Regions from separate parts of the Brevibacillus sp. Leaf182 genome, predicted to be linked through region 2. Evidence: riboswitches for the same ligand, from Rfam matches in the RefSeq annotation. Region 2 holds a riboswitch; the other holds the start of a gene.
What was found. A riboswitch is a leader RNA that binds a small molecule or an ion and turns the genes downstream of it on or off. The one in region 2 is predicted to bind S-adenosylmethionine.

Region 1 (12,687 bases), on a different contig from region 2:
TCACTTTGTAGAACATGAAGTAAATGAAGCTGTTGACCATGAGCAACAAAAGCAAGAGTGCGACCGTGGAGAACAAATGAATTTTATTTTTGATTTTCATAATCTACCCCTTCAGCATATAACCAACGCCTCGAACTGTATGCAAAAGCGGGGTTTCATACCCTTGGTCCACCTTTTTACGCAAGTAACGGATATACACATCAACGACATTTGTGTCTCCGAAATAGTCAAATCCCCATACATGTGTAAGAATCTGTTCACGATTCAGAACTTGGTTTTTATTCTGCATCAGATAAAGCAATAAATCGAATTCACGCGGTGTCAGCTCGATCTGACTGGACCCTCTCGTCACTTCCCGCGATTTTTCATCCAGGCTTAAATCCGCTACCTCTACTTTGGAGCTGGCTTCCACTTTCTTTGTCATTTGGGACAAGCGGAGGCAGGAACGGATGCGCGCCAGCAGCTCTTCGATTTCAAAAGGTTTCGTGATGTAGTCGTTCGCGCCTTGATCGAGTCCATTTACTTTGTCCACGACAGCATTTCTGGCCGTCAATAAAATGACTGGCGTCGCGGAGTCCTTTACCCGAATCCGACGAAGCACTTCTATACCTGACAAGCCTGGCAGCAGTACATCGAGCAAAATCAAGTTCCATCCGCCTTGATTGTATTGTTCCAGCGCCTCGAGCCCTGTTTTGGCGATCTCGCTTTCGTATCCTTCGTATTCCAGCTCTAATTGAATCACACGAGCAATTTTCTCTTCATCTTCCACAATTAATATTCGCTCCGACATGTAATCCTCCTAAACCTTGCATCCATTATCCAGATGAGTTTAGCAAATATTGGCTGTGGATCAAAGAGTAATCCGTACGAAAGATATAATTTTTTACTTATATTGATAACCCCACCCACTGCCAGTACGCGTAATAAAAGACGACCATCAGGATCGCGTGGGCAGCACCAGCATACAAGCTCAACCGCAGCAAATCCTTAGGCAAAAAGGTCTCCTTGCCGCTTTCCTGGAACATGAGCAATGCTTTGGAGCTGACAGGGAAGGTCAGGCAGTAGTTCATACCGACGATTCCTAAGAACAACACGGTCACTTCATTCAAATCAAGGCTGCTAGAAAAGTAGAGAAGCGGTGGAACAAGAATGACGGCTCGCGTTGTATGTGATGTAATGTACAAATGGGAGGTCAGTGTCAGCAATGTGATAACCACAATGATCAGAAGGGACGATTCCCCTTCCAGTTGCTCGGTGATCGTGAACAGCTTCTTCATGATCCACTCTGCCGCGCCGCTCTCCAACAACGACTTTCCGAGTGCAATGGCTGCCCCTACAAACAGAATCAGGTTCCACGAGACAGACTGAACGCCATCCTTCCATTTCATGACGCCTACATTCGGAAGTGTCAAAAGAAAGGCGCCGACGACTGTCGTGGTAGCAATCTCGATTCCGTGAAAACGCTCTGTCAGCCAGAAAATGACCATCGCCCCGATCACAGCAACCGTATATTTTTCGTTGCGGGACAAGGTGAGGGAAAGCTTTTTGCTTTTGAGTGGGCGCTGCATCTCTTCTTTGGTGAGAAACAGAGCCAGCACAATCCGGCATGTAACGATGCTGGCTACTACCCCGAACGGCAGTCCCCACAACAGCCACTCTGCGAAGCTAATCCCTTCCCCATTGAACTCCTTCAGCATATCGAGGGCGATAAAATGGGAGCCTGCTCCGATCATGGTGGAGCTCGTCGATACTAAAATAATCGTCGGAATCAGGATCGCCATGGCTTTCGTAATTTGCTTGTTCCCGATTTCTGAGGTCAGCGAGTGGAAAACAGGCAGAAGCACCGCTGCACGCCCAGAAGTAGACGGGATAAAGAATGCGAGAAATTGAACGACGACCGTCAAGAGCCAAAACAAGCTTTTGACATTCTTTGCCTTGCTTACGACCAGATCTGTTAGTTTGCCTGCCAAACCTGTCACTTGAAGAGCGCCACCGAGAATGAATGAGCCTATCATTAACCAAATGACATCGGAGGCAAGCGAGTCGAACAAAATTTCCTGGTCAGCCGTACCTGTCACGACGAGGAGTAATACGGAGCCAATCGCTACATAGGCGGAGTTCAGCGAGGTGGTCGTCCACAGAATCACGGCGACACAGAAGCAGAACAAGCTCCATTTGGCTTCAAATGTCAGGGAAGACGGCAGCATAAGCAGTAATTCAACGAACATAATCAGGACAATCGGAAGGACCCAGGCAGGTCTTTCCTTTGCAACAGTCTGTGCAATCACGATACGTGCTCCTTCGTCATTAAACGATTTGCGAGCTGCAGGCCCACCATGATGGTTCTCATGGAGCTTTCCGAGCAATCGGTCAGCCATTTCTGCGCATGCATGAACGCTTCTTCCAACGTAGACGGCATCGGCAAAATACTCGTGTACGCATCAATTCCGTGCTCATAATTGAGTCGGGCACCTTTCCCAACAGTCCCCACCAAAGCCACTACTGGCAGGGCATGCTTCTTCGCTCTCTTTGCCACTTCCACTGGAATTTTTCCTCGCGGTGTTTGAAAATCAATACTGCCTTCCGCCGTAAATACAAGGTCTGTCTCTTGAAGCATCCGATCCAAATCAATGTACTTCATGATAATGTCGTAGCGTGGATACAGATTCGCACCCGTCAGCGCATGCAAACCAGCACCCAAGCCACCCGATGCACCACTGCCCGGCATTTCTCTGACATCGATACCGAAATCCCGCTCGATGATAGCCGCGAATTGTTCGAGTGCTTCTTCCAGCTCAACCACTTGCTCAGGCGTTGCTCCCTTTTGCGGACCGAACACGCGAGCGACTCCGTTTTCCCCACACAGCTTGTTAAACCAGTTGCAAGCCACATCGATTTGCACCTGCTTGAGTCTTTTGTCCATGCCGGATACATCGATTTTCGTTACGTTTGCCAGCGATATTCCGCCTTCAATACGGATTTCCCGACCGCTTGCATCCAAAAATTTAGCGCCAAGTGCTTGCGCCATGCCTGCCCCGCCATCGGAAGTACCGGAATCGCCGCAGCCTAGCAAAATACGATCTGCCCCCATGTCCAGCGCCGCTTTGATCAATTCACCGACGCCATGTGTCGTCGTTTTGCGCGGGTCACGCAAGCTTCTTGGAACCAGTCGTAGTCCCGCTGCTGCCGCCATCTCGATCACAGCCGTTTGGCCTGTCGTCTTTGATCCGAATATCCCAAAATGGGAAGGAACCTTTTCTCCTACAGGGCCCGTTACTTCCTTATCGATAATCGAACCATTCGAAATTTTTACAATCGCTTTTGTAAAGCCTTCTCCCCCGTCTACCATTGGCAGTGTCTGTACTTGGGAGAGCGGGAGGACGCGCAGGATTCCTTCTTTCATGCACTCTGCTGCTTGCTCGGCATCTAAACTTTCCTTAAAGCCCGAAGGCACAACAAGTATACGCATAAAAACAACATCCCTTCTCTTTATTTGAATTTGCTTTCGCATTCGTCTCACTTGAGTAAGACCAATACTAAGCTTCAAAAAAGAGAAGGGAATAATAGGAAGATGAGAAATCGATGAGAGAAAAGCGAGAAGAACGTTACGATTCTAAGCGTTTCGTTTTCTGCGCAGTTGGTAATAGGTCACAGCCAATGCGAGCGCCAGTACCGTCCCCTTGATAATATCGTAAGCGTAGTACGGCAGATTGAGCATCGTCATCCCGTTAAGCAGCACCCCGATTAGGATCGCTCCCACAAATGTACCGAAAACGTTTGGTTTTCCTGCGCCGAAAACGGAGAAGCCTACGAAAGCAGCCGCTACTGCATCCATCAGCATGGAACCGCCACTACTCACCTGCCCGGTGCCAATCCGCGCTGCCAAGAGCATCCCGCCCAAGCCCGCAAAAAGAGCGGAGAGCACATAAGCCAGGGTACGATAGCGATTTACAGGAATCCCCGACAGACGGGCTGCTTCCAAATTACCGCCTGTCATGTACAGCATCCTTCCCTGTCTCGTATAGGTCAGGTACACATGCGTAATTGCGACAAGTAAAAAGGTCAGGATAACCGGAATCGGTACGGAGAGAATTTCTCCTTGGCCCAGCCACAGGAACCATTCCTGAAATTTTCCCGGAGCCTGTGAGCCGTCCTGCATCGGCATGTTTGCGTAGATCGAGTAGCCTTGGGAATACGTCATATGAATGCCGTTGACGATGTAGAGCATCGCCAGAGTAGCCAGCAAATCAGGAATGCGGATTTTCACGACCAGGAAGGCGTTGACCAGCCCGACGAGCAAGCTGAGTACAATGGGAACAACCAAAGTCGTGAAGACTCCTTGTTCGTACCAAACCATCATCGAAGCAGAAACGACCGTGGTCAATGAAACCGTCGATCCTACAGACAAGTCAAAACCTCCGACAATCAGCGAGAACGTAACGCCAATCGCGACAAATGTCACAATCGAGATGGAGCGAAGAATGTCCGTCAAGTTGTCGTACGTGAAGAAATACGGGTTGGTCAAACTGAATAACAGCATGACAATTACAATAACTGCAACCGTTCCGTATTTATAAACAAAATCAAATAAGCTAAACTTTTTATCTGCCACGTTACTCACCTCCGCTTGCGTAGTACATAATCAGCTCTTGTGTTGCTTCTTCGCGACTCAATTCCTTCACGATCTTGCCCTCGAACATGACAAGAATCCGGTCAGCAATCCCGATTACTTCCTGAAACTCACAGGAGAAATACAGGACACCCTTTTTCTGCTCGGCGAGCTTTCCGATCAGGCGGTAAATATCGCTTTTCGCGCCGATATCCACCCCTTTTGTCGGCTCGTCAAACATAAAGAGATGAGCGTTTGTATCCAGCCATTTGCCGATAGCGACTTTTTGCTGGTTTCCGCCGCTGAGAAAACCGACCAGTTGCTTGATATCGGCTGTTTTTACACCAAGGCGCGAAACGAGCTCTCTTGCACTAGCCGCTTCTGCCCCTCTTTTGATAAAACCAAGCAAGGACTTCTTTTTCAACGAGGCGACTGACAGGTTGTTCTGTACGGACTCCTCTACGAAAATGCCTTCTTTGCGCCTTTCCTCCGGGACGAGCACAATTCCTGTATCGACGGCGTCCTTTGGCGAGCGCAGTTGGGTAGGTTTTCCATGCAATCGAACGGCTCCAGCCTTTGCCTCATCTGCACCGAAGAGCAATCGGGCGAGCTCAGTCTTTCCTGCCCCAACCAGACCGACGACACCCACGATTTCTCCCTCGCGAACCTGCAAGTCGACTCCGTGTACTTTGCCGCCAGCCACACCTGACGCCTCAAAAATCGTTTCGCCAATCGGCACTGCAAGCTTTGGGAACTCCTCGTCAAAGCTTTTGCCCAGCATGTTCGCGATCACTTCGTCCATATTGGTCTTCGCCGTGTCTGTGGTCATAACATGCTGTCCATCGCGCATGATGGTGATCCGATCACAGATTTCAAAGATTTCTGGCAGGCGGTGGGAGATATAAATGATCCCGACCCCAGCTTTTTTCAACTGCGCAATGATTTGAAACAGCCGTTCGCTCTCCTTTGTACTCAACGGCGCTGTCGGTTCATCGAAAATGACGTACTTCGCCTTTTGAACGGTCGCCCGTGCAATCAAAATCAATTGCTTTTCCGATAGCGTACATTCTTCAACGAGCATCCTCACAGGAATGGAGAAGCCGAAGTTTTTTAAAATCTGCTCTGATTCGTTGTACAAGCTCTTCCAGTTGATCAGTCCCTTGGTTTTCGCCTGGACGAGTTGATCGAGTAAAATATTCTCAGCGACGCTTAAATACGGGATCAAGGCGGTGTCCACTTCCTGATATACACATTGAATGCCCTGTGCTTTGGCATCCTGCGGCGAATTGATCGTCACGGCCTGTCCATCGATGGTGATCGTACCGCCATCTGCCTGATACGCTCCCGTGAGGATTTTCATCAGGGTACTCTTTCCCGCGCCATTGGCACCAAGGAGTGCGTGAACCTCTCCTGCGCGCACCTCGAAATCGACGGATCGCAGGGCAGGAACCCCGGAAAACTGCTTCGCCATCCCTTTCATCTGCAATGTGGACATTTTTCACACCTCCTGTTTACCTGCGTGTTCCAACCTCTATAAGGAAAAATCCCGTTGACGGATACAGCTCAACGGGAAAAGCCAATTTGGTTCTTACTTGCCCCACTCTTGTACATATTGGGACAGGTCGCCCATCGTTACTTTCTTATCCTTCGGCAGGTCTTCCTGTTTCACCAGCACTGGATTCAGCTTCACGTTGTCTGGTACTTGCTCGCCTTTGATTTTTTGGAACACGGTTTGCGCATGAATGCGTCCGATATTGGATGGGTCTACCGCTGCCGTCGCTGTCCACGGAGAGTTTTCCGCCTGGATCATTTGCAGATCCTCATCGCTCAAATCGATGGAGTACACTTTGATTTCCGTACGGCCTGCTTGCTGAATGGCACGTGTCGCCCCTTTGGCAAATTCATCCCAAGCCGCCCATACTGCTGTGATGTCGCCTTTGTTCGGATACTTTTTCAAGATTGCTTCCATCTGCGTTTGTGTATCGAGTGCCGTATTGTTGGTAGCAGAACCGAATGCCGCAATTTCTTTTAAGTCCGGGTATTTCTTCTGGAAAGCTTCATACGTGACTTGGCGTTTTTCCATCGGTGCAAAGCCAGCTACCCAAATTTTTACGATGTTGCCTTTGCCGTTTGTATCTGCCGCCAGCTTCTCCAGGCTCAGCTCTGCCAATTTGTTGTCATCCTGCGCCACTACTGGCACGCCTGGAATGTTGATGTCTGTATCAAACAGGACGACCGGGATTTTTCTATCCACGGCTTTTTGCGTGCCCTGCTGCAACGCTTCTGCCGTACCATGGTCGATCAGAATGCCATCAAATTTTTGATTCACTGCCGCATCGAGGTTGGACGCCATTTTTGCCAGATCGGTATCTGCGTTGAATACGGTCAACTCGCCACCGTTTTTCTCCACCTCTGACTTCACGCCATTGATATATTGGGCGGAGAACGTCCCTACGTTTTGACGCATGATCAATGCGATTCTCTTTGCGTTCTCTCCGCCCTGCTGGTTCGTGCTGCCGGTTCCGGTGCTTGTTCCTCCGCCGCATGCCGTCACGAGAACAGACGCAGCCACAACAAGTGAAGTCAGTAATCCCAGTTTCTTTTTCATCACAAATGTTCCCCCTTTTTCTTTTTGATAACAGATGACAAAAGCAAAAAATCCTCTTTCACAGAGAAAGAGGACAAAAATCGACAAGATTCTCGCCTCTTATCTGTCAGGTATTCTACCTGTTGGAGTTAGCACCTTGGCTCGAAAGAACGCATTCTCTCGTGCTAGGTTGCCGGGCTTCATAGGGCCATTCCCTCAGCCTTCTCTTGATAAGAGTAGTTTCTATTTTCAAAACGTTTGTATAAGTATATACAGAATATAATCTGGCAATTACCTATCTGTCAACTAGGTTTACCGAAAGAATTTTCTTGATAAATATTCCAGTTTCTTATGTAACATCAAGAGGGATTTTGTTGTGTCTTGTCGAATTATCGTAGATTGATACAAGCCTAGCAAATATTTGCGATGGGGATGCTACATGAGTCTATTAAAAGAAGTCATTCTTCAATGGTTTTTCGCCATTATCCCGTTTGTGTTTTTCAACATCTATTACCGTGACAAAATGAGGAACTACAGCCGCTCCTTTATTGTCATCACCAGCTCAGCCTGCATGTTTCTCGCGATGACCTTCGCCCCGAGCGTCACGAATGGCATGTTTTTTGATATCCGACATATCATCATTCTTTTCGGACTGGTTTATGGCGGAGTCGAGATTGCCTTGCTCCTGCTGATTGAAGCCTTGGTTTATCGGTACTACCTAGGTGGCGAAGGAACATGGGTTGCCATGCTGATCCTTACAGTCAATTTTGTCTTGTCACTCTTTTTGTATCGACACTATAAAGCCAGTTATCGGAAAACACTGTATCTTTTTATGACGAGTGCGATTTTTTCTACGGTTGCTTTAGGGACTACTTATTACTTTTTTCCCACGTATGTAACTCAACACCTCGTTTACTACACCATAGTGATTCCTATTCAAAACTTTTTCGGCCTCTGGTTATTAATGTCGCTTTTCAGCAAATGCGTTTCGGATAAGGAGCTGTTTATTCGCCACGCGCAAAATGAAAAAATCCAGACGATGAGCCATGTTGCTGCATCACTCGCACACGAGGTTCGCAATCCGCTGACAGCAGTCAAAGGCTTCTTGAAATTAATACAGGAACGCCCGGAAAATTTGGTAAAAGTCGATCAATACATTCGCATCAGTCTCGACGAAATCCAACGGACAGAAGCCATTTTGACCGAGTACCTTGCGATTTCCAAGCCACTCAAGGAACGGCATGAGATCATTAATGTGAGCGAGCATCTCCATGCCATCCGCGAAGTGATGCTCCCCTTTGCCAATATGCATAACGTGGAGCTTACGCTGCAAGACTTTGAGAGACCTGTGACGATCAAGGCCAATCCAGACGAGTTCAAGCAAGTGCTGGTGAATTTCATCAAAAATGCCATCGAGGCGTGCTCGGATATTTCGGACGGAAAAGTCTCCCTGGACTTGCTCATCGAGCGAAACAAAGCCGTTTTGGTCATCAAGGATAACGGTATCGGTATGGATGCAGGACAGATCAGCCGCCTTGGAACGATTTACTTTTCTACGAAAACAACTGGGACCGGTCTTGGATTGACGTATTCCTATCATGTCATTCATGCGATTGGCGGAACGGTCAATGTATCAAGCAAACCACGAGTAGGAACCAAGTTCACCATTATGCTCCCGTATAAGGCACAGTAACTTCATGCAGGTTTTGCAGAGGAACTGTGCCTTTTTCCATTCGATAGCTAATGATGCAACGGAGGTACTTGTGGTTCTTTTTCGTTTTTTAAGGTGTACAGCAGTTCATTTTTCCGATTAATCGTTGCGAGAAAGACTTGTTCGGACGCGATCCCCTTTTTCTTCAATTTTTGAGCACGGTCAATCGACCGTTCGCCTCGATAATAGCCAAATCAATCTCTGCCAGATCGAAAATGTCTTTCTCGCGAAGCATATGGAGAACATTATCGAGAGAGTAGCGGATTTTTTTCATGTTTTTGACGTGAAAATTCCCGTTGGAGAAAATGACGGTCGGCTCAAATGTCACCATTCTGCCAAACCAGCGAAAGACAACGGACAACTGCGATACGACCCGTTGCAATATACCCAACGTCAAAACTGCTACTACAATCGAAATATGCCGGACATCTGGCTCTGCAATGTCAGCCCCTGCCACTGATCCCAAAGTAATAATGATGATAAAGTCAAAAACAGGCAGCTCCCCAATCGAACGCTTGCCCATGAACAAGGTGACCAGCAGTAATAAAGGAATAATTGTACATACGCGCCCGATGACGATCATACTTTCTCCGAATCCTTCCACATTTGCCCCTCCCTTCACGCTTTACTATGCAATTTCTGGGAAAGCATTATGCAAAACAAAACACCAGGAGTCTCCGGTAAATGTGAAACCCTCCACTTTCTGACCGAAGAACTCCATAGCAGCCGCAGCCTCTTTTGCCGATGCAACCATTGTCTTCTTACCTCCTGGCTTGACGGCAATACTGTCGCTAAACGACTCCCCGCGCCACAAATTCGTTTTCACTTCCTTGCCAGTACGAGCGTCGAGATACCCGGAAAGATCCGGAATTGGATGTGGAAGACATCCCGCATCTGATTGTTACGTGAAATAGTTTTTTCCGCATTTTTTAATTCCGGATAGTGTTTGCTCAGCCTGTCTACGGTTTTCTGGGCTGCTTTGCTCAATTGGGGTTGCGTCGATTTGGCTGCCGCGGCTTGTACAGTTACTTGTGGTTGCGTAACCCACAATGGACTTGAGAAGAGCAAAGCAGCAGCTCCTACTGTGATCATCAGCTTTTTGGTTGCGTATGGTTTCATTTTGAATTTCCTCCTGGCTTCCTCTTTTTTTACGTTCTTAGCCCAATAGTCGGAAGTAAAAGGAAAATGTTACAAACAAATCAAAATAAAAAAAGGCCAGTCAAGCCTTTGACAGGCCGCCTAGCCGTTGCGAGGTTTTGTGAGCGACATCCTTTACCTGTTCAATCAAATACTGGAGCCGTTCCTCCTTCAAATCATACGTGACAATTCCAATGCTTAATGCCCCGATTACCTTTTGGGTGTAATCAATCACAGGTGCTGCGACGGACGCCGTATTTTCCGTCCGCTCCGCAAAGCTGACAGCATGACCAGCAGCTCTGATCTCCTGGAGCTTCTCCATAAAAGCAGGCACCTGCTCTTCACTCACGAGCTGTACTACGGTTTGTCTGGCTTCTTCCACAGGCATGTGGGCCAGCACGACTTTATTAGCCGCACCGATATGCATCGGAATCCGCAAGCCCAACTGGTCGTAGATGCGGATATTGTGCTGACTGTCTACGCGATCAACGACAATAGATTCGAGTCCGCTAGGCTGACTGAAATAAACACTTTCGTTCACTTCTCTGGCAAGCTCCTCAATCATCGGCTTGATCACTTTGCGATAATCGATCCGATCGAGCACCCGCAAGCCGAACTCCATCCATTTAATCCCCAACGTATATTGTTTGGTCGCAGCATCCTGCTCTACCAGTCCATGCTTCATCAACGTGTACAACAGTCGATAGATGGTGCTGACCGGGAGCTGGCATTCTTTCGCTAAATCATTGATCGTCCACCATTTTCTATGTTCATCCGACGAAAGTACCGTTGCAATCGCCATCGCTCGATCAAACGATTGAATCACGGTCATCCCCCCCTTTTCTATCTATCTTCTCATATGAAACTATGTTAAACCATTTGCTCTAATTTTGTGAATCGCAAAAAAACTCCAGGAAGAATCACAGATTGACAGTCAGAAATCAGAATGTGTAAACTAATGGTGAACATTTCGAAATATGAATAATATTCTGCAATGTGGAAAAAGGGAGGCAACTATGTTCCAAGGCAGCCAATCCATGGTCAAAAAGATGAAAACCGTCATCATCAAGCATCCCCATCAAGCATTTATCAGCCAAGAACATCTCGATCAATCGTGGAAAACCTTCAATTATACAGACCGCCCTGACTGGGACCGCGCTCTGCATGAATACGCCAAATTCGAATCGATTTTGCGCGAGCATGTGGAAAACGTCCTGCACTTGCCACAATCCGATAAAACCGGACTGGATTCCATTTACGCCCACGACCCGGTGAAATTTACTTCCAAAGGGGCAATCATCCTCAAATCTGGCAAGGAGCTTCGTCAGGGAGAAGCAGAAATATACAAGACCTTTTTAGAAGAAAACAATATCCCGATTCTGGGACAGCTCACAGGCGATGCCTTGTCAGATGGCGGCGATCTCGTCTGGCTGGATGAAAAAACGCTCGCGATCGGACTTGGCTTTCGCACGAACGAAGCGGCTATCGCTCAAATTACGGAAATGGTCAAGGATTTCACGGATGAAATCATCGTTGTACAGCTCCCGTATGATCGCGGTCCTGCGGAATGTCTGCATCTTATGTCGATCATCAGCATGGTCGATCATGATTTGGCAGTCGTCTACTCCAAGCTGATGCCTGTATTTTTCCGCCAACTGCTCATCGACAGAGGCATACAGTTAATCGAGGTACCGGATCATGAGTACGATAATCTCGGTAGCAATGTTCTCGCCCTCGCGCCGCGTGTGTGTATGGTCGTGGCAGGCAACCCGATTACCAAGCAACTCCTTCTCGACGCAGGTGCGACTGTGTACGAGTATGAGGGCGAGGAGATTTCTTATAAGGGAACAGGTGGGCCTACTTGCCTGACAAGCCCGGTGGAACGAATCTAGCCGTTAGATACACGCAATACACCATCAAGAATGAACTGTACCTCCATTGTTAGATACCATGAACAATTGGGGGTGCAGTTTTTCTATGACCAAAAAGTTTCCTTAAGCAAAAACTTTGTTGCCTAGGAAAGAATCTTACCTTAAACTAAAATCATAAGATATCGTCTACGTGTACTTTTTTTTACCTTCATTTTTGCCCTAAGCCAACAGTTTGTCCTTAACGAAAAAAGGAGAGTGAACCTCATGCCATCTATCAGCATTCCTTTATCTGATGCCTTGATTGGTAGCCACATCTGTCTGGATCGTATTGACGTTCAGGGTATACTGCGCAGACGATTGCTGGATCTCGGCTTCGTCCCCGGCAACATCGTGGAAGTCATGCAAAAAAGTCCGCTAGGCGATCCCATTGCCTTTCGGGTTAATAACACGATCATCGCCCTGCGCAAAGAAGAAAGCTCCCTCATATTTGGAGAGTACGTGGGGAGTGAAGAAAAGTGACTTCGTACACGATTGCCTTGGCAGGAAATCCGAATACCGGTAAGAGTACATTATTCAACACATTGACGGGACTTCGCCAACATACGGGAAACTGGGCAGGGAAGACAGTCGTAATGGCTGAGGGAGAATTCGCTCGGGGAAATACGACTTTTCGGATCATCGATTTGCCAGGTACGTATTCCTTGTATTCCAACTCGGCGGATGAAGAAGTCGCGAGAGATTACATTATCTTCGAGCAGCCTGACGTCACCAT
Region 2 (12,687 bases):
TTTGCGACGGATCGAAGTGATCGGCAGCACGTTCGATTACCTCTGGGAACGCGTTCAAGAGGGTAATTACTGCCCAAGCCTCTTTGCTGTCGAGTGCACCGGAAGCCAGGTTCACTGTCGTTGCTGGCTGGTAGCCACCTCTGCGCAGCAGCGAGCATGCACGCGCGTGTGCGTATTGGACGTATGGTCCTGTTTCCCCTTCGAAGGTCAGCATCTCTTCCCAGGAGAAGTTGACATCATTGAGGCGGAAGTTCTTCAAGTCATGGAAAATTACTGCGCCTACCCCGACTTGACGAGCCACTTCTTCTTTATTGGCCAGCGTAGGGTTTTTCTCTTCGATGACTTTTTGGACATCAGAAATGGCTTGTGCCAACACTTCTTCCAAGAGAACAACTTTCCCTTTACGCGTGGACATTTTCTTGCCGTCCTTGAGCATCATGCCGAATGGGATGTGGTGCATATTTGCGGACCACGCATAGCCCATTTTTTCCAACACTTTATAGAGCTGCTGGAAGTGGAGGCGTTGCTCGTTTCCTACGACATAGAGTGCTTTTGCAAAATCGTACGATTCATGGCGGAAGAGGGCAGCAGCCAAATCACGCGTTGCGTACAGGGTAGCGCCGTCTGATTTTTTGATCAGGCATGGCGGCATATTGTATTCATCGAGGTTCACGACCATCGCACCGTCGGATTCAGTCAAGAGACCTTTTTCCTCGAGCAACGTAACGACGCGATCCATTTTGTCATTGTAGAATGCTTCACCGTGTGTAGAGTCGAAGGCTACGTTCATCAGGTCATAAATCTTCATGAATTCCTTGAGGGACTCATCACGGAACCATTTCCACAGATGCTGTGCTTCTTCGTCGCCATCCTCGAGCTTTTTGAACCATTCACGGCCTTGGTCTTCCAGCGTAGGATCGTTCTCGACTTCTTCGTGGAAGCGAACGTAGAGGCTGAGCAGCTCCTTGATCGGTTCTGCCTTTACCTTTGCTTCGTCACCCCAGAGGCGATACGCAACGATCAGTTTACCGAACTGCGTTCCCCAATCACCCAAGTGATTGATGCGCACTGGCTCATAACCTTGCTTTTCCATGATGTTGGCAATCGCGTTTCCGATTACAGTAGAGCGCAGATGCCCCATGGAAAACGGCTTCGCGATATTTGGGGAGGAGAGGTCGATTGGTACTTTGCGTCCATCACCGACATTGCTGCCTCCGAATGTGCTGCCTTGGGAAAGGATGGTTCCGATTACTTGCTCTGCCACATTTTCTTGATCCAGGAACAGGTTCACGTATGGACCAACTGCTTGCGATTCGCGCAATGGTGCACCGGAGAGCTGTCCAGCCAGCTCTGCTGCGATCATCGGTGGAGCTTTGCGCAATGCTTTTGCCAATTGGAAGCATGGGAAGGCAACATCGCCCATCGCAGGGTTTGGTGGTGTTTCCAGCATGCTGTATACGGCTTCTTTGGTCAGTGTGTCTACGCCCATCGAGGAGAGCGCAGCGGCAATCTTTTCAGCGACTTGGTGTTTGTAACTCATCAAAATTCCCCTTTCGAAAAATACGAAAAACACTATCGAGGCCTCCCAAGGAGGAGCGACCGCGATATAGCGGAATTTTTTCCGCTATATCAGGAAGCCATGTCAGTGCAGTTTTTACTTTCTGATATAGTAAAAAAACCTCTACGTCTCCTGTGAAAAAGAGACGAGAGGTTATACTCCCGCGGTGCCACTCTTGTTGTTTTTCCCTTCCATCAAACAGGAAGGCAAAAACCGCTTGATCTGCTGTAACGGGCAGGCCCGGCATAAGCCCTACACGATCCGTTGCCCATAATGGCTGGCGTAGGATGTTCAGGCCGCATCTCCGAGGGGCGCTTCCTCACATGGTTTGGCATCGGGCTCACACCGTCCCCGACTCGCTACTGCCTCGCACAAGGAGTACTTTCCTCATCAACGATTCGTTTGTGTCTCTAGAATTATAGCTGTATTAACCGTCAGGATGCAACTCACTGTTGCGGTTTTTTCAAAATCTTATCTAATTCCGCGAAATATTGCTTGGTCAGCTCTTCCTTTTCTTCCGTGCTGAGGTTATCCGCGTTCATCATTTGCTCTTTGTATTGTTCCAGCTTTTCGAGCATGGCCAGCTCGGCAGCAGCGGCCTCGTCCAGATCGTAATTTTCCGATGGGTCGAACGGGATCAATCGATTGTCGTTACCACTGCGCAAATAAGCGGAGCGCCAGTTCTCCGGAAACTGGTATGGTTGTTCGCCAAACATAATCGCTAAAATATCGTCGGATTCAATCGGCAGGAAGTGATCGTAATCGTCTCTTCTTCCTCCCTCGGACAAGTTAATGTGGGACAAAAAATAGTGGAGATAATGTTCCCCGGTTTCGGTATTCTTAACGATGGAATAGGTTTCAAATTCGGATTTGGATAGTTCTTTTATAGTCTCCAAACAGGACAGAAATTTGTCTTTTTCTCGTGCTTGCAAGTCATCCATGTCATTTCGTTCCTTTCGCTTTACAATAAGCCTCATGATAGCAAAAGCAATGTGCGCTGACAATGAAAGCGTCACAACGGAGTGCAGCAGTGGAAGAAGGGAAAAGGATGATGGAAAAAATAATTGGATAATCTTGTCACAAAAACTAACTAGCTGGATCAAATACATATCAACACGAAACAAGGAGGTGAACAGTGCGTGAATGCAAGTGCCAAAAGTAGCGAAGTGGACTGGACGCTGCAATTGACCAACGAGGAGAAGCTGACAAGACTCATGAGCGAGTACGGAGACAACATCGTGCAGCTCGCCTACTTGATCGTCAAGGATCGGGGAATCGCGGAAGACATCACCCAGGAAGTGTTTCTGAAGGCGTATCGCGGTCTGGATCAGTTCCGCCATCAGAGCAGCGTGAAAACGTGGCTTTACCGAATTGCGATCAACGAGTCCCGCAAATATTTGCGTTCGTGGTCCTTTCGCCAAATTTTTTCTACATACCTCTCCAAAGAGGAAGCACCGCCGGAAAAGGTGGACAACGCAAATGTTGAATCGGCTGTCATCGGACGAATGAGCAAGGTACAGGTAGCGGAGCAGGTGATGAAGCTCTCGCCTTTGTACCGAAAAGTCATGGTACTTCATTATTATGAAGATTTATCGATAAAAGAGATTTCGCAAGTGTTGGATATTTCAGAAGATGCCGTACGAACCCAATTGTCCCGCGCCCGAAAACATTTTAAGGCATTGTGTGAAAAGGAGGGATTGGAATGGACGTAGATAAGGAAATGCGTGAAGCTGTACGGAGCGCAAGTGAGGAATCAGTGAAGGAAGTGAGGTTTACAAAAGAGATGGAATTACGGATCAGAGGTGCGATTGCAAAGAATAAGCACAAGAATCGAAACAGAATTTTCGTGGCTGGATCACTAGCAGCGTGCTTAGCGGTAACTGCTGTGGGAATGCACCAGCAAGGCTGGTTTCCAGAGATGCCTAGTGGCAAAAATGTAACTAATGCGGTTGCAACGACTGCTACGAAAAAAAACAATAAAGAGGCAAATCAGAACAGTGTAAAGGTGTCGGCGGAAGAGGCCATTTTACCATTAAAAAAAGTGATTCCAGCCTTGAGCAAGATGACAATAAGAGTGGATCGTACAAGCCATGGAATCAGTGATCTAACGTTATTGGAAGGCGATAATGCTCGTGCCAAGGTTGCCTATGATATACAGACAGGACAAATTGAGAGCTTTACAATTGATGGTGATCGAGGAGAACAGAAGGAAGGGAGATTGCCATCAGCCAAGACTGCGGAGAATGCTGCAAACGCATTTCTACAAGCTTTCCTTGGGGAGGGAAGCAAGTCCTATCAGCACGTCCAGACTCAGATCTATACCGACGAGTATATGGTAAAAGGCCCATGGATGAGCGTGAATTATCAACGAATGGAAAGCGGCCAGCCCGTTCCGTTCGACGTAATGTCGGTTGGAATTGACCAACAGGAGCAAGTCGCGTTTTTCGGGCGATTGAACAAGAGCGAACAAGCCTTTTTCACCAAGCTGACAGATGCCATGCCCGATTTAAGCCCATCCCTTCTTCTTTTGGACAAAGAAAAGAACCACGATGGCATGTCATTCATCTTGGGGAAATCGAACAAGGAGGGACATCAGGTTTCTCTTGTGATCTATGGAAATGGTCAAGCACTGGAATCGTATAGGCTTTTGAATAGGGATGAAAAGGAAGGAGCGAGCCGGAAAGAAGCAGAAGGAGAAAAAGCCTTGCAGCAAGAGCGACAGTTCCTGAACAAACTGCTCGGGGCGGATAGTGATAACTATCGGTTATTGGACGCCAACGATCCAGGGTTGTATCTGCGATATCATAACGAACTGCCAGTGTTGTCTGATGAAATTAGCATAATAACAACTGACTCTGGCCACGTCCAATATTTCAGGATGGAGCCCGAAACATTTGAGCCGTCGCAGTACCCGGATGTATCGACTGCTGTGTCAGAAGAGGTAGCCATCAAAGAGCTGAGCGAGCATATGAAGCTTCGATACGTGCAGAACCCGAGAATACGGCCAGAATCAAAACAAGGGGATATGTGGCAGCCCATTCTGGAGTACACGCCGGCTGTTTCCTTCATGCAAAGAGGACGTGAAGATGGTCAGGAGTGGTATATCGACGCGACCAATGGCAAGATGGTGTATGGAACGGGAGATAACGGGCTTGCTTATGATCAGTTGAATACGAAGGAAGCACATCCGATCGAATCTCCAAAGGAATACGTCAAGGTTCGCTCCAAGGATGAGGCAAAGGCGTTGCTGCAAGCGGAATTCGGCATACAAGTGGATGACTCGACCTATAGAGAGAGTAACCGTGACGGACGCAAGGAATACGTCTGGAATGATAAAAATGACAAGTATATCGGCGTAGAAGTCCTTGCAGAAACAGGCAGTGTCGTCGGGTTGGGATCACCGCGATCCGATACAGCAATGACAGTCAAACGCGAGCAAGCGGAAAAGGCTGCACTTGCCTTTCTGCCTAAATACGTTGATCCAGGCATAAAAGAAGTGCAATTGGCGAAAGTCATACAGCCAGACGAAGCGAATCCTGTGTCATCGGGCGAATGGGAATTCAGATATCTCATGAGCAAGGATGGCATTCCAGTACAGGATCGCGGGCAAACAGCGGCTTATTCAGTAACAGTCGATCCGTCTTCTGGCAAAGTGACAAAGTTTGAAAACTACAGAGAGACGCACGAGTTGGTGGAGCTTCCAGCATCCGACGAGATCGTCTCGAAAGACACGGCCGTTGAGGCGTATTTACGCGTCATGCCTTTAAAGCTGGTCTATTTGAGCAGAGATGTGGATGGGCAAAAATTAGCTCAACCAAAGCTGGCGTATGTGCCGTGGAGTGACGAAAAGCTGGCGTTCAAATATATTACTCTGGATGCCGTGACAGGCAAAATCATCACCAAATAACAAGAAAAAAAGGCTATCCCGCAGCCATTCCTGATGGCCTTTGGGATAGCCTTTTTTACACACTTATCTAACAGTCGTCACACGAGCACCCGATAATAACCAACAGGATAAACAGCACGAGCACGATTGCGAAGCAGTCACCGAAGAATCCGTTACCGCAGAAAGATGTACTCATCTTTGTTTCCCCTCCTTTCCGTTATACTCCAGTCTATACACGAATGCCGATATTGGACTGGGCGGATGCCCAGCTTAGGCAAAAATGGGCGCGTAAGAGGAGAGGCTCAGTAAAAAATAGACAATTCACAATTGACGAGGAGACAACGGGGGTGTTAAGATACTTGCAAACATTCAAGACATTTCGCATAACAACTAAATGACAAGTGTACGACTCTTATCCAGAGAGGCAGAGGGACTGGCCTGATGAAGCCTCGGCAACCGGTAAAAATCCGGTGCCAATTCCAGCAAAGCTACGTGCTTTGAAAGATAAGAGGATGTCTCAGGCGTTTTCGTATCTGCTGACAAATCCTCTTCTTTCAAAGAAGAGGATTTTTTTATTTTATTTACCCAATTACAGAGAATAAGCCGATGCTAGGGAGAAAAGGGGCACGTCAATGAAACCAACTTTTCGCGAACAGCTTTCCCGGAAAATTCTGATTCTGGACGGTGCAATGGGCACCATGCTTCAACAGGCGAACCTGACTGCTGATGATTTCGGCGGTGAAGCCTATGATGGCTGTAATGAACTCCTGAACCTGACCAGACCAGATGTGATCCGTTCCATTCATGAGAAATATTTAGAGGCGGGCGCAGACATCGTCGAGACAAATACGTTTGGTGCTGCTTCCATCGTTTTGGCCGAGTATGATGTGCCGGAGAAAGACCTTGAGATCAATATAGCGGCAGCTCGCTTGGCCAGAGAAGCGGTGGATGCCTATTCCACAGAGGAGTGGCCGCGTTTTGTAGCAGGTGCAATGGGACCTACGACCAAGACCCTCTCGTTGACAGGCGGTGTTACTTTCGAAGAACTGGTCGAGGCGTATTATCGTCAGGCAAAAGGTCTGATTCTCGGCGGCTCCGATGTTCTTCTTTTGGAAACCTCGCAAGATACGTTGAACGTCAAGGCTGGTGGAATTGGGATTCGCAAAGCTTTTGAAGAGCTTGGACAGGAGATCCCGGTGATGCTGTCAGGTACGATTGAGCCGATGGGCACGACGCTGGCGGGCCAAAACATCGAGGCGTTTTACATCTCCTTGGAGCATATAAAGCCAGTCTCCATTGGTCTGAACTGTGCGACAGGCCCAGAGTTCATGCGTGATCATCTGCGGACACTGTCAGGAATTGCCCAATGTGCGGTTAGCTGTTATCCAAACGCAGGCTTGCCAGACGAGAACGGCCATTACCATGAAACGCCACAAGGACTTGCCTCCAAAATGCTGGCGTTCGCTGAACAGGGCTGGATAAACGTCGCTGGCGGTTGCTGCGGAACAACGCCAGACCATATTCAAGCGATGGCAGAAGCATTAAAAGACTGCAAGCCGCGCAGTGCAGCCGTAGAAACGCTGAGCGCGGTCTCCGGGATCGAGGTCGTTTACGTCGAAGATGACAATCGCCCCCTGCTAGTAGGGGAGAGAACCAATGTCATCGGTTCCAAAAAATTCCGTGAAATGATTGCAGCTGGTCACTATGAAGAAGCATCCGATATTGCCCGGGCCCAAGTAAAGCGCGGCGCACATGTCATCGATATATGCTTGGCTGATCCTGACCGTGATGAATACGAAGATATGGAAAAATTCCTACAGTTCATCGTGAAAAAAGTAAAAGCGCCCCTCATGATCGACTCGACAGATGCCAAGGTCATGGAGCTGGGACTTCGCTACTCACAAGGGAAAGCCATTCTCAACTCGATCAACTTGGAAGACGGGTTGGAGCGATTTGAGGAAGTCGTTCCGCTTATTCACAAGTTCGGTGCCTCCGTTGTCGTTGGGACGATTGAGGAAGCAGGTATGGCGATCACGCGCGAAAAGAAGCTGGAGGTCGCGCAACGCTCGTATGACCTTCTTGTCAACCAGTATGGCATAAAGCCACAGGATATTATTTTCGATCCACTCGTCTTTCCAGTAGGGACAGGGGATGAACAATACATCGGCTCTGCAAAGGAAACGGTAGAAGGCATTCGTTTGATCAAACAAGCAATGCCTGCTTGTAAGACGATCCTGGGTGTCAGTAACGTTTCCTTCGGCTTGCCCCCTGCGGGTCGGGAAGTGCTGAATGCGGTCTTCTTGTATCACACGACTCTCGCAGGGCTTGATTACGCCATCGTCAACACGGAAAAGCTGGAGCGCTACGCTTCGATTCCAGAAAACGAGAGAAAGCTGGCAGAAGCCCTTCTATTCGAGACAAATGATGAGACATTGGCGGCCTTCACCGAATTTTATCGCCAAAAGAAGAAGGAAGTCAGTGTGGAAGTCTCCTCGTTAACACTCGAGGAACGCTTGGCCCGTTATGTTGTCGAAGGCTCCAAGGATGGTCTGGTGGAAGACCTGAAGCTGGCTTTGGATAAATACACACCGCTCGAGATCATCAATGGTCCGTTGATGACTGGGATGGAAGAGGTCGGTCGCCTGTTCAACGGCAACCAGCTAATCGTGGCAGAAGTGTTGCAAAGCGCGGAAGTGATGAAGGCATCCGTATCGTTTTTAGAGCCATTCATGGAAAAAAGCGATGCTGCTGCCAAGGGGAAAATCTTGCTGGCGACAGTTAAGGGCGATGTACACGACATCGGAAAAAACCTCGTGGAAATTATCTTGTCAAACAACGGGTACAATGTCGTGAACCTGGGGATCAAGGTACCGCCAGAGCAACTGATTGCCGCTTGCAGAGAAGAAAAGCCGGATGCCATCGGTCTTTCTGGACTCTTGGTAAAATCCGCACAGCAAATGGTCATTACTGCACAAGACCTGCGTGATGCAGGCATTGATATCCCGATGATGGTAGGCGGTGCGGCGTTGACGCGCAAGTTCACATCGAACCGGATCGCACCGGAATACCGTGGAATTGTTTTATACGCAAAAGATGCCATGGATGGTCTGGAGCTCGTGAATCGTCTGCAAAACCCGGAAGAACGTGATCGCTTGGTAGAGGAACAGCAGCATCTGCTGGAAGCAGTTGCAACGGCTCAGCCTGTTGTCGAGGAGAATAAAGCACCATTGCCAGCTCGCTCAGCCATCAGCAGAACCGTTCCAATCCATCTGCCGCCTGATTGTGAACGACATGTTTTGCGACAATATCCGCTCAGCCATTTGCAACCGTATTTGAACCTGCGGATGCTCCTCGGAAAACATCTCGGTGTTCGCGGAAATGTAGATAGATTGATAGAGGCCGGCGACGAGAAGGTACTGGAACTGTATGGCATTGTGGAAGAGCTATTAAATGAAGCGAAGCAAAAAGGAACCATTACGACACACGGTGTGTATCAGTTCTTCCCGGCTCAGTCAGATGGCAACGATATTTTGGTCTATGATCCAAAAGACCACAGCAAGCTGCTGGAGCGCTTTTCGTTCCCGCGTCAATTGGAAGAACCTCATCTTTGCCTGTCCGACTTCCTGCGACCAGTGGAGAGCAAGGAAATGGATTATGTCGGATTCCTGACCGTAACGGCAGGGGGCGGGATTCGCGAAAAATCTACAGAGCTAAAAGAGCGTGGTGACTACTTGCGCTCTCATGTCCTCCAAGCCTTGGCATTGGAGCTGGCAGAGGCGTTTGCTGAGCGAATTCACCATGTCATGCGCGACGTGTGGGGCATACCGGACCCGGTTGAGATGACGATGCTCGAGCGCTTCGGTGCTAGATATCAGGGCATTCGTGTCTCCTTCGGTTACCCTGCTTGCCCGAACCTGGAAGATCAGGCGCAGTTGTTCCGTCTGTTGCGGCCGGAGGATATCGGCGTTCAGTTGACAGAGGGCTTCATGATGGAGCCAGAAGCTTCCGTATCGGCGATGGTATTTGCTCACCCTGAAGCTCGTTATTTCAATGCAGGTCCATCCATTTTTGAAGTTTAATGATAATGAATATGGGAGAGAAGGGATTGAGTTGACGACGAGAAAGAAAGATTTACGAGCTTATTTGAAAGACCATTTGCTAATCGGAGATGGTGCGATGGCGACCCAGCTACACGGGCTGGGCGTCCCGGTTGGCGTCAGCTTTGAGGAGCTGTGTTTATCCAACCCTCGTTTGGTACATGAAGTTCATACCTCTTACTATCAGGCCGGTGCACGTTTCCTGGAGACAAATACGTATTCTGCCAATCGAGATGCGTTGAGTCGTTACGGTCTGGAGCATAAGGTAGCACGGATTAACCGGCTCGCAGTCGCTATTGCAAGGGAAGCCGCACAGGATGATGCTTATGTGGCTGGGAGCATCGGATCGATTTTGGCTGGACGGGTGAAGAAAAAGGTTTTGGATGAATACCGTGACCAGTATGAGGAACAGGCAATTGCACTGTTGCACGCGGGGGTAGACGGACTGATTCTGGAGACGTTCCTGGACTTGGAGGAGCTGCTTCTGGCGATTGAGGTAATCCGTCCACTCACAGATGTACCTGTAATCGCGCAGTTAGCCACATTGGAAGTAGGGCGCACACGTGATGGCTACGACTTGACAGACGCTTTTTCCGAACTAAAAGCCGCAGGCGCTGACGTGATCGGACTGAACTGTCGCCTTGGTCCTGCTGAATTGCTACGTTCGTTTGAAAATACAGTGATACCAGAAGATGCACTCTTATCCGTATTCCCGAATGCGGGGCGTCTGGGGATGACTGACGGAGAATACGCCTTTAAATCATCACCTGAATATTTTGGACAGAGCGCGCTTCGCTTGCGTGAGCAGGGGGTACGCTTGATTGGCGGATGCTGCGGAACAACACCAGCACATGTAAAGGCGATGGCGGATGCACTTGAGTCACTTGAGCCGCAAGCGCGTGTGAACCCGACCATTGTTGCTGGAGATCGTCCTTCGATTTCTGTGCAGAACACGAGGGAGAGGGAGAAACCAAGCATTGTCGAGCGCGTCAAAACAGCAACGACGATTATTGTCGAGTTTGATCCGCCGCGTGATCTGGATGCAGACCAATTTCTCGACGGATGCTGCGAGCTGCACAAAGCAGGAGCGGACGCCATTACGCTGGCGGATAACTCGTTGGCGACCGTGCGGATGAGCAACATGGCTCTCGGGGCACTCATGAAGGGCAGGCACGGAATCGATCCGCTCTTGCACATTGCTTGCCGCGACCGTAATCTGATTGGGCAGCAGTCGCACTTAATGGGGCTGCACGCTTTGGGGATCGATCAAATACTGGTGATTACTGGTGATCCGTCGCGCTTTGGGGACTTGCCAGGTGCCAGCTCGGTATTTGATGTAACCTCGTTTGATCTGATTCGCATGGTGAAGCAGTTGAACGAAGGTGTTTCGTTCTCAGGACGTCCGTTAAAGCAAAAAGCCCAGTTCATCGTGGGCGCAGCCTTTAACCCGAATGTCCGAAATATGGATGCTGCCGTTGCACGTTTGGAAAAGAAGGTCGAGGCAGGCGCGGATTACATTATGACACAACCTGTGTACGATGCTGAGTCCATTCGGAATGTGTACGAGGCGACGAAGCACATCGGCATTCCTGTCTTTATCGGGATCATGCCGCTGACCAGCTCGCGCAATGCGGAGTTCCTGCATAATGAAGTGCCGGGAATCAAGCTGTCGACAGAAGCTCTGGAACGAATGAAAAAGGTACAGGGAGAAGCCGCCCGACAGGAAGGAATCGCGATCGCGAAGGAATTGGTCGACACGGCCGTTCGTTACTTCAATGGCATCTACCTGATTACACCTTTCAATTATTACGAGATGGCGGCAGAGCTCATTCAATATACGCGCCAGCAAAGCTCATTGGTGAAGCTGGCCCAGACTTAACGGTATACGCCAGTTAAATAGAGAAGGCCTATGTGTATAGACAGGCTATAGGCTTGTGTCTATTATACATGGGCCTTCATTTCGTCTAACATAAAGGCGGTCTTGAGAGCTTCCCGATTGCAAAGCTGTTGGATCTCAGCAAGGCCCATCTGGGCATACAGCTTCTTGCGTAAAAAACGTTCAAAAATATGCGGGAAAGCGAGATCGACAAAGAGCAAATGCAGTTGCTCAATCGATAGGGGATTTTCTTGGAGATAGCCACGCAATAGATGAGAGAACAATTCCTCGTTCCACTGATCATTTTTTCGCATAGCAAGGGATAGAACACGGGCAATGTCTTTGGACGGAAAATCGTAACGAACGTCCTCCCAGTCAATGATCGCAATTCTTTGATTACTGACGAGCAAATTCCCATTGTTAAAATCGCCGTGACAGAGAAAGTGGTTGCTCAGTGGTTCCTTTTTCCACTTCGAGAAGTACCGAGAGGATAGCAAATGTTCTTTGGCTGTCTTCCCCGCTTGTTTGAAAAAAGGAAGGTATTCCGCGATAACAGCGTATTTTTGATCTTTCTTCCCGGCATGTCGAAGTTCCCACTTCTCAATAGCAGCTAAATCTGCCTTGTACTCCCCGGACCATTTTTCTGCGCCATGGTAAAGCTCGCCATGCCTGGAGGAAAAGCCGAGCGACCTTGCATGAAATTTGCCTAATACGATGCCGATCCGTTCCATACGAATAGGGGAGTTATACGCAATATTTGCCCAGGATAGCCTTTTATGGAGAACGAGAACGTTTTCTTTATGAGATATGTAACGCTTATTATTTTCGGTACGTTGAATGTCGGGGATGAGCACGCCGTTTTTGCGCAAATGCGCTTCTGCATTCAAAATGAAATGTAAACGTTCCTTTTCCAGAGGGAAAACTTTTCCGATGAATTTGCCATTGGTTGTTTCCAAGTAAATGACAAGTGATTTGGATGTATCTCGAATGGTTTTGTGATGCAAAACAGTCATGGCGTATCTGTTCTGGATTTTTTTGATGAGGTCGTCCACTGCTGATGACCCTCCTTGCAAACAGAGCTACAAGTATTGTACGGAAGAAGAGCAGTGATTGACACAGAAGGAGCTATTCACCAGGCAAGGGAAGAGGGTGCCAATTCATCTCGCGTAAAAAATGACTCAGCTCCGTAAACTTGGCGATTCGTTCCTCACGGGTAAAAGATGCGTTAGCCCCACTGGTAGACGGGACGACAAACACATAGCTGCCAGAC

Region 1: it holds a riboswitch for S-adenosylmethionine, as region 2 does, so the genes downstream of both, ASG16_RS06855 (sugar ABC transporter substrate-binding protein) here and metH (methionine synthase) in region 2, are expected to answer to the same signal.

The regions. Positions count from the first base shown of each region.
Region 1 is NZ_LMPN02000017.1:77,845-90,531, forward strand. It holds gene ASG16_RS06825 (HAMP domain-containing sensor histidine kinase) at 1-100, opposite strand, end outside; gene ASG16_RS06830 (response regulator transcription factor) at 104-790, opposite strand; gene ASG16_RS06835 (SLC13 family permease) at 888-2,228, opposite strand; gene ASG16_RS06840 (glycerate kinase family protein) at 2,285-3,469, opposite strand; gene ASG16_RS06845 (ABC transporter permease) at 3,614-4,612, opposite strand; gene ASG16_RS06850 (sugar ABC transporter ATP-binding protein) at 4,614-6,104, opposite strand; gene ASG16_RS06855 (sugar ABC transporter substrate-binding protein) at 6,198-7,217, opposite strand; SAM riboswitch class I at 7,314-7,433, opposite strand; gene ASG16_RS06860 (sensor histidine kinase) at 7,636-8,889, shown strand; gene ASG16_RS06865 (DUF421 domain-containing protein) at 9,053-9,511, opposite strand; gene ASG16_RS31495 (hypothetical protein) at 9,536-9,661, opposite strand; gene ASG16_RS06875 (hypothetical protein) at 9,730-10,026, opposite strand; gene ASG16_RS06880 (IclR family transcriptional regulator) at 10,127-10,870, opposite strand; gene ASG16_RS06885 (dimethylarginine dimethylaminohydrolase family protein) at 11,061-11,936, shown strand; gene ASG16_RS06890 (FeoA family protein) at 12,180-12,434, shown strand; gene ASG16_RS06895 (FeoB small GTPase domain-containing protein) at 12,431-12,687, shown strand, end outside.
Region 2 is NZ_LMPN02000034.1:237-12,923, forward strand. It holds gene argS (arginine--tRNA ligase) at 1-1,540, opposite strand, end outside; gene ASG16_RS25850 (hypothetical protein) at 2,005-2,499, opposite strand; gene ASG16_RS25855 (sigma-70 family RNA polymerase sigma factor) at 2,698-3,270, shown strand; gene ASG16_RS25860 (YcdB/YcdC domain-containing protein) at 3,261-5,465, shown strand; gene ASG16_RS25865 (YjcZ family sporulation protein) at 5,533-5,640, opposite strand; SAM riboswitch class I at 5,854-5,955, shown strand; gene metH (methionine synthase) at 6,077-9,523, shown strand; gene ASG16_RS25875 (bifunctional homocysteine S-methyltransferase/methylenetetrahydrofolate reductase) at 9,555-11,420, shown strand; gene ASG16_RS25880 (YutH/CotS family kinase-like spore coat protein) at 11,483-12,469, opposite strand; gene ASG16_RS25885 (mismatch-specific DNA-glycosylase) at 12,543-12,687, opposite strand, start outside.